3 regions of the Enterobacter wuhouensis genome follow, and region 2 is predicted to be linked to each of the others. Evidence: predicted binding sites of a transcription regulator. Region 2 holds the regulator's gene; each other region holds the start of a gene.
The links. Region 2 encodes LexA, which represses DNA repair genes until DNA is damaged. Its sites were predicted from a motif close to TNCTGTATGTACATACAGNA; they were not measured.
Positions count from the first base shown of each region.

Region 1: a site for LexA is predicted at 3,286-3,305, ahead of sbmC (DNA gyrase inhibitor SbmC). Genes of this name have one in related genera too.
Region 3: a site for LexA is predicted at 2,264-2,283, ahead of metR (HTH-type transcriptional regulator MetR). Genes of this name have one in related genera too.

Region 1 covers NZ_CP142124.1:2,993,497-2,998,510, reverse strand. Annotated here, with positions in the region: gene VPX56_RS14435 (APC family permease) at 1-288, shown strand, start outside; gene sbcB (exodeoxyribonuclease I) at 401-1,825, opposite strand; gene dacD (serine-type D-Ala-D-Ala carboxypeptidase DacD) at 2,036-3,202, shown strand; gene sbmC (DNA gyrase inhibitor SbmC) at 3,321-3,794, shown strand; gene VPX56_RS14415 (FUSC family protein) at 3,886-4,944, shown strand.
Region 2 covers NZ_CP142124.1:347,044-352,057, reverse strand. Annotated here, with positions in the region: gene VPX56_RS01695 (cupin domain-containing protein) at 1-465, opposite strand, end outside; gene zur (zinc uptake transcriptional repressor Zur) at 581-1,093, shown strand; gene VPX56_RS01685 (CsbD family protein) at 1,151-1,360, opposite strand; partial or broken gene VPX56_RS01680 (hypothetical protein) at 1,410-1,484, opposite strand; gene dinF (MATE family efflux transporter DinF) at 1,481-2,818, opposite strand; gene lexA (transcriptional repressor LexA) at 2,882-3,490, opposite strand; gene VPX56_RS01665 (diacylglycerol kinase) at 3,599-3,967, opposite strand; gene plsB (glycerol-3-phosphate 1-O-acyltransferase PlsB) at 4,122-5,014, shown strand, end outside.
Region 3 covers NZ_CP142124.1:4,584,663-4,589,676, reverse strand. Annotated here, with positions in the region: gene yigL (sugar/pyridoxal phosphate phosphatase YigL) at 1-409, shown strand, start outside; gene VPX56_RS21890 (carboxylate/amino acid/amine transporter) at 492-1,391, shown strand; gene metR (HTH-type transcriptional regulator MetR) at 1,279-2,232, opposite strand; gene metE (5-methyltetrahydropteroyltriglutamate--homocysteine S-methyltransferase) at 2,349-4,610, shown strand; gene VPX56_RS21875 (dienelactone hydrolase family protein) at 4,660-5,014, opposite strand, start outside.

The sequences.
Region 1 (5,014 bases), 2.2 Mb from region 2:
GCGACCGCGCTGATTAACTTCGGTGCGCTGGTGGCGTTCACCTTCGTTAACCTCTCCGTGATCTCCCAGTTCTGGATCCGCGAGAAGCGCAACAAGACGCTGAAAGACCACTTCAACTATCTGGTGCTGCCAGTGTGCGGTGCCCTGACGGTTGGCGCGCTGTGGATTAACCTGGAAGAGAGCTCAATGGTTCTGGGTCTGATCTGGGGTGCTATCGGTCTGATTTACCTGGCTTGCGTAACCAAAAGCTTCCGCAACCCGGTTCCTCAGTACGAAGACGTCGCGTAATTCCGTGTCGGGTGGCGGCTACGCCTTACCCGACCTACAAAACCCGTAAGCCCGCGCCAGCGGGCAAAAAAAAGCCGGAGACATCGCCTCCGGCTTTTTTGTACCCCTCGATTCAAACAATCTCTTGCGCGTACTGGAACAGGGATTTCAACAGCGCCTGTTTCTCAGCGTTCCCTTCATACTGGCCATAGAGCATTTCCAGCTCCTGTGCATAGCTATTAAGAAACTCCGGCGTAAAGACGTTGCGTCGATGCTGCAGCCAGCGCTCCTGCTCTGCTTCATCCAGCGTGCCGGGATAGTTTCGCGCACGATAGTTAAATATCAGCTTGTCGATGCGCTTATCCACGAAGGTGATATCCAGCGCCGGTAGGTTACGCGGCTCGGTTTGCAGAACGATGTTCATGGCCGCGCGGTCGGCGTCGCTGAAAAAGCCGTTGTAGAGCTGCGCATCGACATTTTCAGACGGCACAAACGGCTCGGCTTCCGCAAAGATAGCCACCACTTTCTCGCGCACCTGCGGGTGGTCGCGCAGCACCTTCAGGTTATCCAGACAGTGCTGTCGGTTGATCCCCAGCCTGTCGGCATCTTCGGGACGCAGCGTGTTGGCCTGGGCCAGCACCGGACATTTGTTGATATGCACCAGCTTTACCGGCACGGCCGGCAGGTCGCCAAGCTCACTTTTGGGGGTATAGAGCCGCTCGCGCAGCGCATCGCTGTCAAGTTCCAGCAGCGGCGAGATATCACCGGCCAGATCGACCATGATGACCGCATTGCGGTTGTCCGGATGCCATGCCAGCGGGGCGACCCAGCTGGTATTGCCGCGCCATGCGCCGAACATGCCGGAGATATGCACGAGGGGTTTCATCTGCGGCACGTCAATCAGGGTCGTGAGCTTCTGCTTGCTGCGGTGGCTCAGCAAATATTCAAACAGGCGCGGCTGCGCGGTTTTCACCAGCTTCGCCATCGCAATGGTGGCATAGACGTCCGCCATCGCGTCGTGGGCGTTGCTGTGTTCGATGCCGTTGGCGCGCGTCAGGTGTTCCAGCCTGAAGCTCGTCAGCCCCTCCTCATTTTCCGGCCAGTTAATGCCCTCAGGGCGCAGGGCATAGCAGGCGCGCATGATATCGAGCAAATCCCAGCGGGAATTGCGGTTCTGCCAGCTCCAGGCATAGGGATCGTAGAAGTTGCGGTAGAAGATATTGCGCGTTACTTCATCGTCAAAACGGATGTTGTTGTAACCCACCACGCAGGTGTTAGGTACGGTAAAGAGATCGTGGATGCGACGGGCGAACTCTGCCTCGTTAACCCCTTTGTCCCGCGCTTCCTGAGGCGTTATTCCCGTCACCATGACCGCGCCGGGCTGCGGCAGGTAGTCATCGGCGGGCTTGCAGTAGAACACCTCTGGCTCGCCTATGATGTTGAAATCGTCATCGGTACGGATGGCGGCGAACTGCGCCGGGCGGTCCAGCGCCGGGTGGGTGCCAAAGGTTTCGTAATCGTGGAACAAAAATGTTGGGCGCGCGGCAGATTCAGACACCAGTAATACCATCCTGTTAAAAATTGACGTCTCTATGGTAAACGATCGTGAGGAGCAGGCCGAATAAAAAGCGCCGTAGGGGATGAAATTTGCGAGGCGCTTTCAGAGTAAAATTGGCGCTCTGTCACATTTTTTTGCAATTAAGACAGGTAACAACATCAGAAGTCCCGTAAAAAGGTCAACGATTTTTAATGACCTGAGGATATACCGTTGAAACGCCGTCTGTTTATTGCTGTTTCTTTACTCGCTTCGAGTATTTCGTCTGCGCTGGCTGCTGAACCGTTGGATTTTTCCCCGCAGCCACCGGCCATCCAGGCGGGCTCCTGGGTGCTAATGGATTACACCACGGGTCAGATCTTAACGGCGGGCAACGAACATCAACAGCGCAATCCGGCGAGCCTCACCAAGCTGATGACGGGCTACGTTGTTGACCGCGCCATTGATAGCCATCGAATTACGCCAGATGACATCGTCACCGTAGGCCGGGACGCGTGGGCGAAAGGCAACCCGGTGTTCGACGGGTCATCGCTGATGTTTTTGAAAGAGGGCGATCGCGTCTCGGTGCGTGACCTGAGCCGTGGGCTGATTGTTGACTCCGGCAACGACGCCTGCGTCGCGCTGGCGGACCACGTGGCGGGCGGTCAGCCGCAGTTCGTGAACATGATGAACGACTACGTGCAAAAGCTGCACCTGCGCGATACCCACTTTGAAACCGTCCACGGTCTGGACGCGCCTGGACAACACAGTTCCGCCTACGATCTGGCCGTACTGTCACGGGCCATTATTCACGGTGAGCCTGAGTTCTACCATATGTATAGCGAAAAGAGCCTCACCTGGAACGGAATTACCCAGCAGAACCGCAACGGCCTGCTGTGGGATAAAACCATGAACGTGGACGGGCTGAAAACAGGGCATACCTCCGGCGCGGGCTTTAACCTGATTGCTTCAGCCGTTGACGGTCAGCGCCGCCTGATTGCGGTGGTAATGGGGGCGGATAGCCCAAAAGGGCGTGAAGATCAGGCGCGCAAGCTGCTGCACTGGGGACAGCAAAACTTCGATACGGTCCAAATCCTCCACAACGGTAAAAAGGTTGGTACTGAGCGTATCTGGTACGGCGATAAGGAGCAGGTAGAACTGGGTACCGATCAGGATTTCTGGCTGGCTTTACCGAAGGCAGAAGTACCGAACATCAAGGCAAAATACGTTCTGGATAAAAAAGAGCTGGAAGCGCCGATTGCCGCCCACCAGCGGGTAGGGGAAATTCAGCTGTATGACCGCGACAAGGTGGTGGCCCACTGGCCGCTGGTTACCCTTGAAAGCGTTGATAAGGGCGGCCTTTTCTCCCGACTCGGTGATTATCTGCACCATAAGCTCTAACCTGTTGGGGCAGACTGGCGGGGCTGCGAGTCTGCTCACATAATAAACACTCCGCGTTTGCCGATAATATTCAATCCACTTTATAGTGTATAAATACACAGTAATAAACGGAGGCAGCATGGACTACAGCATCAAGCAGCAGCAGAAACGTAAGATCGCGGGTTTTCACCTGGTGGGGCCATGGGAACACACGGTTAAGCAAGGCTTTGAACAGCTGGCTATGTGGGTAGACGGGCGTCACATTCAGCCGCTTGAGTGGGTGGCGGTGTACTACGACAATCCCGATGACGTTCCGGCCGAAAAGCTGCGATGTGATACCGCGGTAACGGTGCCTGACGATTTTGTCATTCCCGAGAATAGCGAAGGGGTGATGATGACTGAAATCGCTGCGGGCGATTACGCTATCGCCACGGCGCGCGTAGAAAATCATGACTTCGCCACGCCGTGGTACCAGTTTTTTAATTCCCTTCTGCAGGACACCCAACACCAAATTGCCTCTAAACCCTGCTTTGAGCGCTATCTCAACGATGGCAACGCTGATGGTTACTGGGATATCGAGATGTACGTCGCGGTAGAGCACAAAGCGGGTTAACCCTGCCAAAAGTAGGTTTTTCAGCCGGGAGCGATCCACCCGGCTGAAAACACAGTACAATTGTGGTTTGCCGTGTAGCTGGAGAGCGGGTGTGCGTCCCGACAAATCATTAACACCGTTTGAAATTCGGTTGTATAAACATTACCGCGTGGTGCATGGGTGCCGCATCGCGCTGGCATTTATCCTCACGTTTATTCTGGTGCGTCTGCTGGATATTCCGGAAGGAACCTGGCCGCTGATCACGCTGGTGGTCATCATGGGGCCCATCTCTTTCTGGGGTAACGTTGTCCCACGCGCGTTTGAGCGAATCGGCGGTACCGTTTTAGGCTCCGCGCTGGGGCTGATTGCCCTGAAGCTGGAGCTGATCTCATTTCCGGTGATGCTGGCGTGGTGCGCCGGAGCGATGTTCCTGTGCGGCTGGCTGGCGCTGGGGAAAAAGCCGTACCAGGCCCTGCTGATTGGCATCACCCTTGCCGTGGTTGTCGGCGCGCCTGCGGGCGACATGAAGACCGCGCTGTGGCGAAGCAGTGATGTCATTCTTGGCTCACTGCTGGCAATGCTCTTCACCGGCATCTGGCCGCAGCGCGCGTTCCTGCACTGGCGCATTCAGATGGCGAACTACGTCACGGCCTTTAACCGGGTCTATCAGGCCGGATTTTCGCCTAACCTGGTTGAACGTCCGCGGCTGGAAAAGCACCTGCAAAGGATCCTGAATGACGTCGTCAAAATGCGTGGCCTTATCACCCCGGCCAGTAAAGAAACCCATATTCAGAAAGCGATCTTTGAGGCCATTCAGACGGTGAGCCGCAACCTGGTTTGCATGCTCGAGCTGCAGATTAACGCCCACTGGGCTTCTCGTCCCAGCCATCTGTTAATGCTCAACGCGCATACGCTCAAAGAGACGCAGCAGATGACGCAGCAAACGCTGTTGACCATCGCCCACGCGCTCTACGAGGGTAACCCGCAGCCAATACTGGCGAACAGCGAGCGTCTGAATGAGATCGTTGCCGAGCTAAAACAGCTGATCAATGAGCGGCAGAGCGATAACGTGGCAGAAACGCCGATTCATGGGTACGTCTGGTTGAGCATGGAGCTGGCGCGACAGCTGGAGCTGTTATCGCATCTTATTTGTCGGGCACTGCGCAAATAAAAAGCGTATGTCACGCCTGCTGCTTCGATTCAGCAGCGATTGGGGTTATGATAGGACTAAACGATATACT
Region 2 (5,014 bases):
GTGCGGGCCAAAAAACTGCGGCGGATGGTCTACCCAGCGGTCTTCACGCGTGGCGGCATACACCGGATTCAGCGGGTAGTAGATGCGGTTTTGCTTTTTGTTGGCCTCGCCTACCACCAGCAGCCGCACCTCTTCTTCGGTGTTGTTAATGAAGGTGTGGCAGACGCCGGTGCCGGCGGGGAAGCCTACGCTGTCTCCGGGCTCCAGCTTCCACAGATAGCCGTTAATCCAGGCCTCCGGGTAACCTTCAAGGACGTAGATAAACTCCTCTTCATCGCTTTCCGCGTGAGGATAGGAGGTACGACGCCCTGGGGGTAAACGTTCATGATGAATACCAATACGCCCCAGACCCAGCCTGCGGGCCAGCGGTGCGCCGATGGAAAAAAGCTCATTGCTGTCGGGATAGGTCGAATCATCTGCGCCTTCCACGTCGCGCCAGTGACGGATACAGTCAGGTCTTTTCATTATCTTTTCCCCAAATACGATGCGCCAGGTATAGCACAGCCCGGTGGATCTCGGTGTTTTTACCAGAACATGATAAAGTGACGGTTTCCCACTCTAAAAACATCCGAGGTGCTAAATGGATAAGTCCACAAAAGAGCTGCTAGCGCAAGCTGAAAAGCTATGCGTGCAACGCAATGTGCGCCTGACTCCGCAGCGCCTTGAGGTATTGCGGCTGATGAGCCTGCAGCAGGGAGCGATAAGCGCGTACGATCTCCTCGATCTGCTGCGGGTAAGTGAACCCCAAGCTAAGCCCCCCACCGTCTATCGCGCGCTGGATTTTCTGCTGGAACAAGGCTTTGTACATAAGGTGGAGTCGACAAACAGCTACGTGCTGTGCCATCTGTTTGATCAGCCAACCCACACGTCGGCCATGTTTATCTGCGACCGCTGTGGCGTAGTAAAAGAAGAAGGCGCGGAAGGCGTAGAAGACATTATGCATACGCTGGCAGCGAAAATGGGCTTTGCCCTGCGTCACAACGTGATTGAAGCGCACGGCTTGTGCTCTGCCTGCGTGGAAGTGGAATCCTGCAGCCATCAGGGCGAATGCCAGCACGACCACTCTATCCTGGTGAAGAAAAAGCCGCGTTAACGGCAAAAGAAAAGGCGGCCCATGGCCGCCCTCAGAGGGATACTAGTTTACTGACGATTACCAGCGGTAATCATTACGGGTTTCCCAGTCTTTCACTTCCGTTTCGGCTTTATCTTTTTCATAGCCATAACGTTCCTGGATTTTACCCACCAGCTGATCGCGTTTACCTTCGATGACGGTCATATCGTCATCCGTCAGCTTACCCCACTGTTCTTTCGCTTTACCTTTGAATTGCTTCCAGTTGCCGCCGATTTCGTCTTTATTCATCATCGTGTCCTCATAGTTAAGCGTTGGGTCGTAACGTCCGTTACGTTCTTTTCTGCTGGACGTGATAATAATTGTAGTGAAGGATTCGGCAGTCATTTTCATATTCGGAATCTTTAACCGTCACGATATATCGGCGCGGGAAGGAAACCAGGTGTTGTTGCGCCAGTGGCGCCGCCAGATAAATGCCAGCGACAGGCCTCGCAGGGAGAGAAACACCGCCAGAGCCAGCCACAAACCGTGGTTACCCAGATACGGCAGCGTCAGCAGCGTCAAACCAAAACCCGCCGCCGCAACGGCCATGCTGTTGCGCATCTCCGCCCCGCGCGTCGCGCCAATAAACATGCCGTCCAGGAGGTAACACCAGACCCCCACCACCGGTAAGATCACCTGCCATATGAGGTAATGACTCGCCAGTTCGCGAAGCGCCGGGAGCGAGGTCAGCAGCGCAATAATATGCTCGCCAAAAAAGGCATAGATCAGCGCAAACGCCAGCGCCACCAGACCCGACTGGCGACAGGCCGCCCGCCATACTTCCTGAAGCTGTCCGCTTTGGCGCGCACCGTATGCCTGCCCGGAATGCGCTTCAACGGCGTAGGCAAAGCCATCCAGCGCGTAGGCGGTAAAGGTCAGCAGCGTCATCAGTACCGCATTAACCGCGACGATCTCAGGCCCGAGGCGGGCGCCAAAGACGGTTAGCGCCCCGAAACAGAGCTGGAGCAGCAGCGAGCGCAGCATAATGTCGCGGTTGAGCGCCAGCAGCTTGCGGACGTTGCCGCGCCAGGCCGTTTTCAGCATCGCGAGAGAGATCCCGCGCATCGCCAGAACGCGCCACACCATCCACAGGCCGATGACAAACGTGCCGTATTCCGCAATGGCCGTCGCCAGCGCCGCGCCCCGCACGTTCATGTGCAGCCCCATCACCAGCCAGAGATCGAGCACGATGTTCAGGAGGTTTCCCACCACCAGCAGGATAACCGGCGCGCGAGCGTACTGAACGCCAAGTAGCCAGCCCAAAAGAACCAGGTTTGCCAGCGAGGCCGGAGCGCTTAGCCAGCGAATTTCAAGGAAGCGCCGCGCCTGCTCAAGCACCGCCTCGCTACCGCCCACAATATGGAGCGCCAGATCGATCAGCGGCGTGCGCAGTAAAACAATTAGCGCACCCGCACCCAGCGCCAAAATTAATGGCTGCACAAGCGCTCGCGCCAGCCGCAGTGGGTCCCTGGCGCCATACGCCTGCGCCGTCAGGCCAGTTGTGCTCATGCGCAAGAAGAGCAGCAGCATAAAGAGGAAGCTGGTCGCCGTTGCGCCGATCGCAACGCCGCCCAGATAAACGGGAGAATCCAGATGACCAATAACAGCCGTGTCCACCAGTCCCAGCAAAGGAACGGTGATATTGGAGAAAATCATTGGCAGAGCAAGACGCCACAATGCCTTATCAGAAGCCGTCAGCAGTGACATGAGAAATACCGGGACCGGATAATGAAGCAGGCTACGGAGACCCCGTAGCCCGTCAGAAAGAGATTAGAGCCATTCACCGTTACGAATAACGCCGACAGCAAGCCCTTCAATAGAGAAGCTCTGCTCGCGGAGATCCACCAGAATCGGCGTAAACTCGCTGTTCTCCGGCAGAAGCTGAACGGTATTACCCTGTTTTTTCAGTCGCTTAACGGTGACTTCATCATCAATGCGCGCAACGACAACCTGACCGTTGCGCACGTCCTGAGTTTTGTGAACCGCCAGCAGATCGCCATCGAGAATACCAATGTCTTTCATCGACATACCGCTGACGCGCAGCAGAAAATCCGCACTCGGCTTGAACATACCAGGGTCTACCTGATAGTGGCCTTCGATATGCTGTTGCGCCAGCAGGGGTTCACCTGCTGCGACACGGCCAATCAATGGAATGCCGGTTTCTTCTTCCACCAGCAGACGGATGCCGCGTGAAGCGCCAGAAACAATCTCGATCACGCCTTTACGCGCCAGCGCTTTAAGGTGTTCCTCGGCAGCATTCGGCGAGCGGAAACCCAGACGCTGCGCGATTTCTGCACGCGTGGGTGGCATACCCGTCTGGCTGATGTGATCCCGGATGAGATCAAACACCTCTTGCTGCCTGGTCGTTAACGCTTTCATTCCGCCCCCTGGGTGTATATACAGTTATGCTGTGAGTATATACAGTCAAAGGTGATTTTGGAACCAAAAACTGCACAAAAAACCAGGGACTTAATTATTTCTCGAGGCTCATCGGAAATGTGACCAGAGCAACGTGACCCAGGTTATGGCGGCGGTGATAATCGCCAGCAGCACAGCGGCAGAACCCATGTCTTTGGCACGGCCAGAAAGCTCATGGAAGTCAGAACCAATGCGGTCTACAACAGCTTCAATAGCGCTATTGAGAATTTCCACTATCATCACCAAAAGGACGGAGCCAATGAGAAGAACGCGGGTAATAGCATCAACATCAAGGAAACAGGCGATGATAACCGCGACGATCGCGGCAACGCCCTCCTGGCGAAACGCGGCTTCATTGACCCATGCGGCACGGAAACCTTTCCATGAATAGCCGGCAGCTTTGATGATTCGAGTTAACCCAGTGGTATTATTGGCCATTAATAGAACCTTTTATTGGAAATAGCGTCAGTAACTCTAGCACCAGCGCGTTTCGCTGTAGCCTGAAGTATGACGGGTAACAACAGAAATTTTGCGCGCTTTCTGTTATCCTTGCGCCGCAATTGCATTATTAACCAGAGGCTTTACATCGTTTATGTCCGGCTGGCCACGAATTTACTACAAATTACTTAATTTACCATTAAGCGTCCTGGTAAAAAGCAAGTCTATCCCAGCAGAACCCGCGCTGGAATTAGGGCTCGATACGTCACGCCCTATTATGTACGTTTTGCCTTACAACTCGAAGGCAGACTTGCTGACGCTGCGCGCCCAGTGCCTGGCGCATGATTTACCTGACCCACTTGAACCCCTGGAAATCGACGGTACTCTGCTGCCGCGCTACGTGTTCATTCACGGCGGGCCGCGCGTGTTTACCTATTACACGCCGAAAGAAGAGTCCATCAAGCTGTTCCATGACTATCTCGACCTGCACCGCAGCAATCCCGATCTGGATGTGCAGATGGTGCCGGTTTCCGTCATGTTTGGTCGTCGACCGGGCCGCGAAAAAGGCGAAGAGAATCCGCCGCTGCGCATGCTCAACGGTATCCAGAAATTCTTTGCCGTGTCCTGGCTGGGGCGCGACAGCTTTGTGCGCTTCTCCCCTTCCGTTTCTCTGCGCCGCATGGCGGACGAACACGGTACCGATAAGATCATCGCGCAAAAACTGGCGCGCGTGGCGCGTATGCACTTCGCTCGTCAGCGTCTGGCCGCCGTTGGGCCACGTCTCCCGGCGCGTCAGGATCTGTTCAACAAGCTGTTGGCCTCCAAAGCCATCGCACGCGCCGTTGAAGACGAAGCGCGCAGCAAGAAGATTTCGCACGAAAAAGCCCAGCAGAATGCTATCGCGCTGATGGAAGAGATCGCAGCGAACTTCTCCTACGAGATGATTCGTCTATCTGACCGTATTCTGAGCTTTACGTGGAACCGCCTCTATCAGGGCATTAACGTCCACAACGCCGAGCGCGTGCGCCAGCTGGCGCATGACGGCCA
Region 3 (5,014 bases), 580 kb from region 2:
CTCCCTGTACGAGCCGGGCCTGCTGGAGCCGGAAGGGATCAGCAAGGTGTTCTTCACCTGCGAAAGCCATGAAGAACTGCTGCCGCTGGAGCAGGCGATCAACGCCCGCTGGGGCGACCGCGTTAACGTGAGCTTCTCCACGCTGACCTGTCTGGAAGTGATGGCGGGCGGCGTGTCCAAAGGCCACGCGCTGGAAGCCGTCGCGAAACGTCTGGGCTTTGAGCTGAAAGACTGCATCGCGTTCGGCGACGGCATGAACGATGCCGAGATGCTCTCCATGGCGGGTAAAGGCTGCATCATGCAGAACGCGCACCAGCGCCTGAAAGACCTGCACCCGGAGCTGGAAGTGATCGGCACCAACGGCGATAACGCCGTGCCTAAGTACCTGCGCAAGCTGTTCCTTGAATAATCTTCATTTGATTGTTTGTTGCTCAGTTGTCAACTAAAGAGTTCGCTACAATGCCTGTCCTTCTTTATGAGAGACAAGCATTGTGGCGCTACTCATTATTACCACTATTCTGTGGGCCTTCTCCTTTAGCCTGATTGGCGAATACCTTGCCGGTTCGGTCGACAGCTACTTCTCGGTGCTGATGCGCGTGGGGCTGGCGGCGCTGGTGTTCCTGCCGTTCCTGCGCACGCGCGGGCAATCGCTGAAAACGATCCTGCTCTATATGCTGGTGGGCGCGATGCAGCTCGGCATCATGTACCTGTTCAGCTTCCGGGCCTACGTCTACCTCTCCGTCTCTGAATTCCTGCTGTTCACCGTGCTGACGCCGCTCTATATCACGCTGATTTACGATCTGCTCAGCAAGCGCCGCCTGCGCTGGGGATACCTGCTGAGCGCCGCGCTGGCGGTGGTGGGGGCGGCGATTATCCGCTACGACAAAGTCAGCGATCACTTCTGGACCGGGCTGATGTTCGTCCAGCTCGCCAATATCAGCTTTGCTATCGGCATGGTGGGCTACAAACGCCTGATGGAGACCCGCCCGATGCCGCAGCACAACGCGTTTGCGTGGTTCTATATGGGCGCGGCGATAGTCGCGGTGGCGGCGTGGTTTATGCTCGGTAACCCGCAGAAGCTGCCGACCACCCCCGTGCAGTGGGGCGTTCTGGTCTGGCTGGGCGTGGTGGCCTCTGGGCTGGGATACTTCATGTGGAACTACGGCGCTACGCAGGTAGACGCCGGTACGCTGGGGATCATGAACAACGTGCATGTGCCTGCCGGGCTGCTGGTTAACCTCGCCATCTGGCAGGAGCAGCCGCACTGGCCGAGCTTCCTTATTGGGGGAGCGGTGATCCTGGCTTCGCTGTGGGTACATCGCCGGTGGGTCGCTCCGCGCTCCGCACAAACGGAAGATGGTCGCACGCGTGGTTCCGCGCTGAGCGAATAAACGCCTCCGTTACCGGCTGACGCTGCTCGCCGTCGCGCACGGCGGAGTACAGCCGGCTCCACAGTCCATCGCCCAGGGTTTTGGTGACCACCAGACCCTGGCGTTCAAAACTCTCTACTACCCAATGCGGCAGCGCCGCGATGCCCATTCTGGCCGCCACCATCTGAATCAGCAGCAGGGTGTTATCCACGCTTTTCAGCTGTGGGCTAATGCCCGCAGGCTGCAGGAAGTGACGCCAGATATCCAGACGGCTGCGCTGCACCGGGTAAATCAGCAGCGTTTCCGTCGCCAGGTCTTCCGGCGTGATGCGCGTTTTGCTCGCCAGCGGATGATCCGGCGCCAGCACCAGGCGCACTTCGAAATCAAACATCGGCGAATAGTGCAGGCCGCTGCGCGGCAGAATATCCGATGTCATCACCAAATCCAGTTCGCCCTGCTGGAGCGACGGCTGTGGGTCAAAGGTCACGCCGGATTTAAAGTCCATCTCCACCTGCGGCCACTTCTGGCGGAAGTTCTCAAGCGCGGGGGTCAGCCACTGAATGCAGCTGTGGCATTCAATGGCGATGCGGAGCGTGGTCTGCTGCGGCTCGTTGCAGGACTGCAGCGCGCTGGCGATCTGCGGCAGCACCTGATTGGCCAGCTGCAGCAGGATCTCCCCCTGCGGCGTAAAGCGCAGGGGCTGACTCTTGCGCACAAAAAGACGAAAGCCGAGGCGTTGTTCCAGATCGCTGAACTGGTGAGAAAGGGCGGACTGCGTCTGGTGCAGCGTGGCCGCAGCGGCCGCGAGCGAACCGCAGTTCCGCAACGCTTGTAGCGTTTTCAGGTGTTTAATCTCGATCATGAAAGTCCTTCACTTCGCCATGAACATATTGCGCTTGAGGAATATACAGTACCTGCCAATTATAGATGTGTAAACATCTGGACGTCTAAATAACGAATTTCTCCAAGGGGTACACCATGACAATCCGCAATCACACTCTCGGTTTCCCTCGCGTTGGCCTGCGTCGCGAGCTGAAAAAAGCGCAAGAAAGCTACTGGGCAGGCAACGCCACCCGTGAAGACCTGCTGGCCGTGGGCCGCGAGCTGCGCGCCCGCCACTGGGATCAGCAAAAACAGGCGGGCGTTGACCTGCTGCCGGTGGGCGATTTCGCCTGGTACGACCATGTTCTGACCACCAGCCTGCTGCTTGGCAACGTGCCGGCTCGTCATCAGAACAAAGATGGATCGGTGGATATCGATACCCTGTTCCGCATCGGCCGCGGCCGTGCGCCAACGGGTGAGCCAGCGGCGGCGGCGGAAATGACCAAGTGGTTCAACACCAACTATCACTATATGGTGCCGGAATTCGTAAAAGGTCAGGAGTTCAGGCTGACCTGGACGCAGCTGCTGGACGAAGTAGACGAAGCGCTGGCGCTGGGTCATCAGGTGAAGCCCGTCCTGCTGGGGCCGGTAACCTACCTATGGCTGGGTAAAGTGAAGGGCGAACAGTTCGACCGCCTCAGCCTGCTGAAAGATATTTTGCCGGTCTACAAACAGGTGCTGATTGAGCTGGGCAAGCGCGGCATTCAGTGGGTACAAATCGACGAACCGGCGCTTGTGCTCGAGCTGCCGCAGGCGTGGCTCGATGCCTTCAAACCGGCATATGACGCGCTCGTCGGTCAGGTAAAACTCCTGCTGACCACCTATTTCGAAGGCGTGACGCCTAACCTGAAGACCATCACCGCGCTGCCGGTGCAGGGTCTGCACGTTGACCTGGTCCACGGGAAAGATGATGTTAACGAGCTGCACAGGCGTCTGCCAGCGGACTGGCTGCTTTCTGCGGGGCTGGTCAACGGTCGAAACGTCTGGCGTGCCGATCTGACCGAGAAATACGCACAAATTAAGGACATCGTCGGCAAACGTGAGCTGTGGGTAGCCTCGTCCTGCTCGCTGCTGCACAGCCCGATCGATCTGAGCGTGGAGACCCGTCTTGATGCCGAGGTGAAAAGCTGGTTCGCGTTCGCGCTGCAAAAATGTGAAGAGCTGACGCTGCTGCGCGACGCGCTGAACGGTGGCGACACGACGGCGATCGCCGAATGGAGCGCCCCGATCCAGGCGCGTCGCCACTCTACTCGCGTACATAATCCGGCGGTGGAGAAACGCCTGGCGGGCATCACCGCTCAGGATAGCCAGCGTCAGAGCCCGTATGAAGTACGCGCCGAAGCGCAGCGTGCCCGTTTCAATTTACCTGCATGGCCGACCACCACAATTGGTTCTTTCCCGCAAACCACTGAAATCCGCGGCCTGCGCCTGGACTTCAAAAAGGGCAACCTGGATGCGAACAACTACCGCACCGGCATCGCGGAGCACATCAAGCAGGCGATTATTGAACAGGAGCGCCTGGGGCTGGACGTGCTGGTGCACGGCGAGGCCGAGCGTAACGACATGGTGGAATATTTTGGCGAGCATCTGGACGGCTTCGTCTTTACCCAGAACGGCTGGGTGCAGAGCTATGGTTCCCGCTGCGTGAAGCCACCGGTGGTGATCGGCGACGTCAGCCGTCCGGAACCGATCACCGTTGATTGGGCGAAGTATGCCCAATCCCTGACCGACAAGCCGGTGAAAGGGATGCTGACCGGCCCTGTGACCATTCTCTGCTGGTCCTTCCCGCGTGAAGACGTAACCCGAGAGACCATCGCCAAACAGATTGCGCTGGCGCTGCGTGATGAAGTGGCCGATCTTGAAGCGGCGGGCATTGGCATCATTCAGATTGACGAGCCTGCGCTGCGTGAAGGTCTGCCGCTGCGCCGCAGCGACTGGGATGCCTACCTGCAATGGGGCGTGGAAGCGTTCCGCATCAACGCCGCAGTGGCAAAGGACGATACCCAGATCCATACCCACATGTGCTACTGCGAATTTAACGACATCATGGATTCAATTGCCGCGCTGGATGCGGACGTGATCACCATCGAGACCTCGCGTTCAGACATGGAGCTGCTGGAGTCGTTTGAGGAGTTCGACTACCCGAACGAAATCGGGCCGGGCGTGTATGACATTCACTCTCCGAACGTGCCGAGCGTGGAGTGGATTGAAGCCCTGCTGCAAAAAGCGGCCCAGCGTATCCCGGCAGAGCGCCTGTGGGTGAACCCGGACTGCGGCCTCAAAACGCGCGGCTGGCCGGAGACGCGCGCGGCGCTGGCGAACATGGTGAAGGCGGCGCAGAATTTGCGTCAGGCGTAGTGATGCTGGATTGCCCGGTAAGGCGTAGCCGCCACCGGGCTTTTTTGCTTTATGCTTTCTTTCCGCCGTACTGGCTAAACCACGCCAGCATCCGCTGCCAGCCGTCTTTGGCTGATTCTGCGTGATAGCTCGGACGATAATCGGCGTTAAACGCGTGCCCGGCTTCCGGGTAGACCACAATCTCCGCCTTCGCGTTTGCCGCACGCAGCGCATGGCGCATGGTCTCAACCGTATCAAGCGGAATGCCAGTGTCTTGCCCACCGTACAGCCCTAACACCGGCGCATTTAAATCCGTTGCGATATCAACGGGATGCTTCGGTGAATTCAGCGTTTTTTCGCCCACCAGCTTGCCGTACCAGGCCACGGCAGCCTTCAGCTGCGGGTTATGCGCGGCGTAAAGCCAG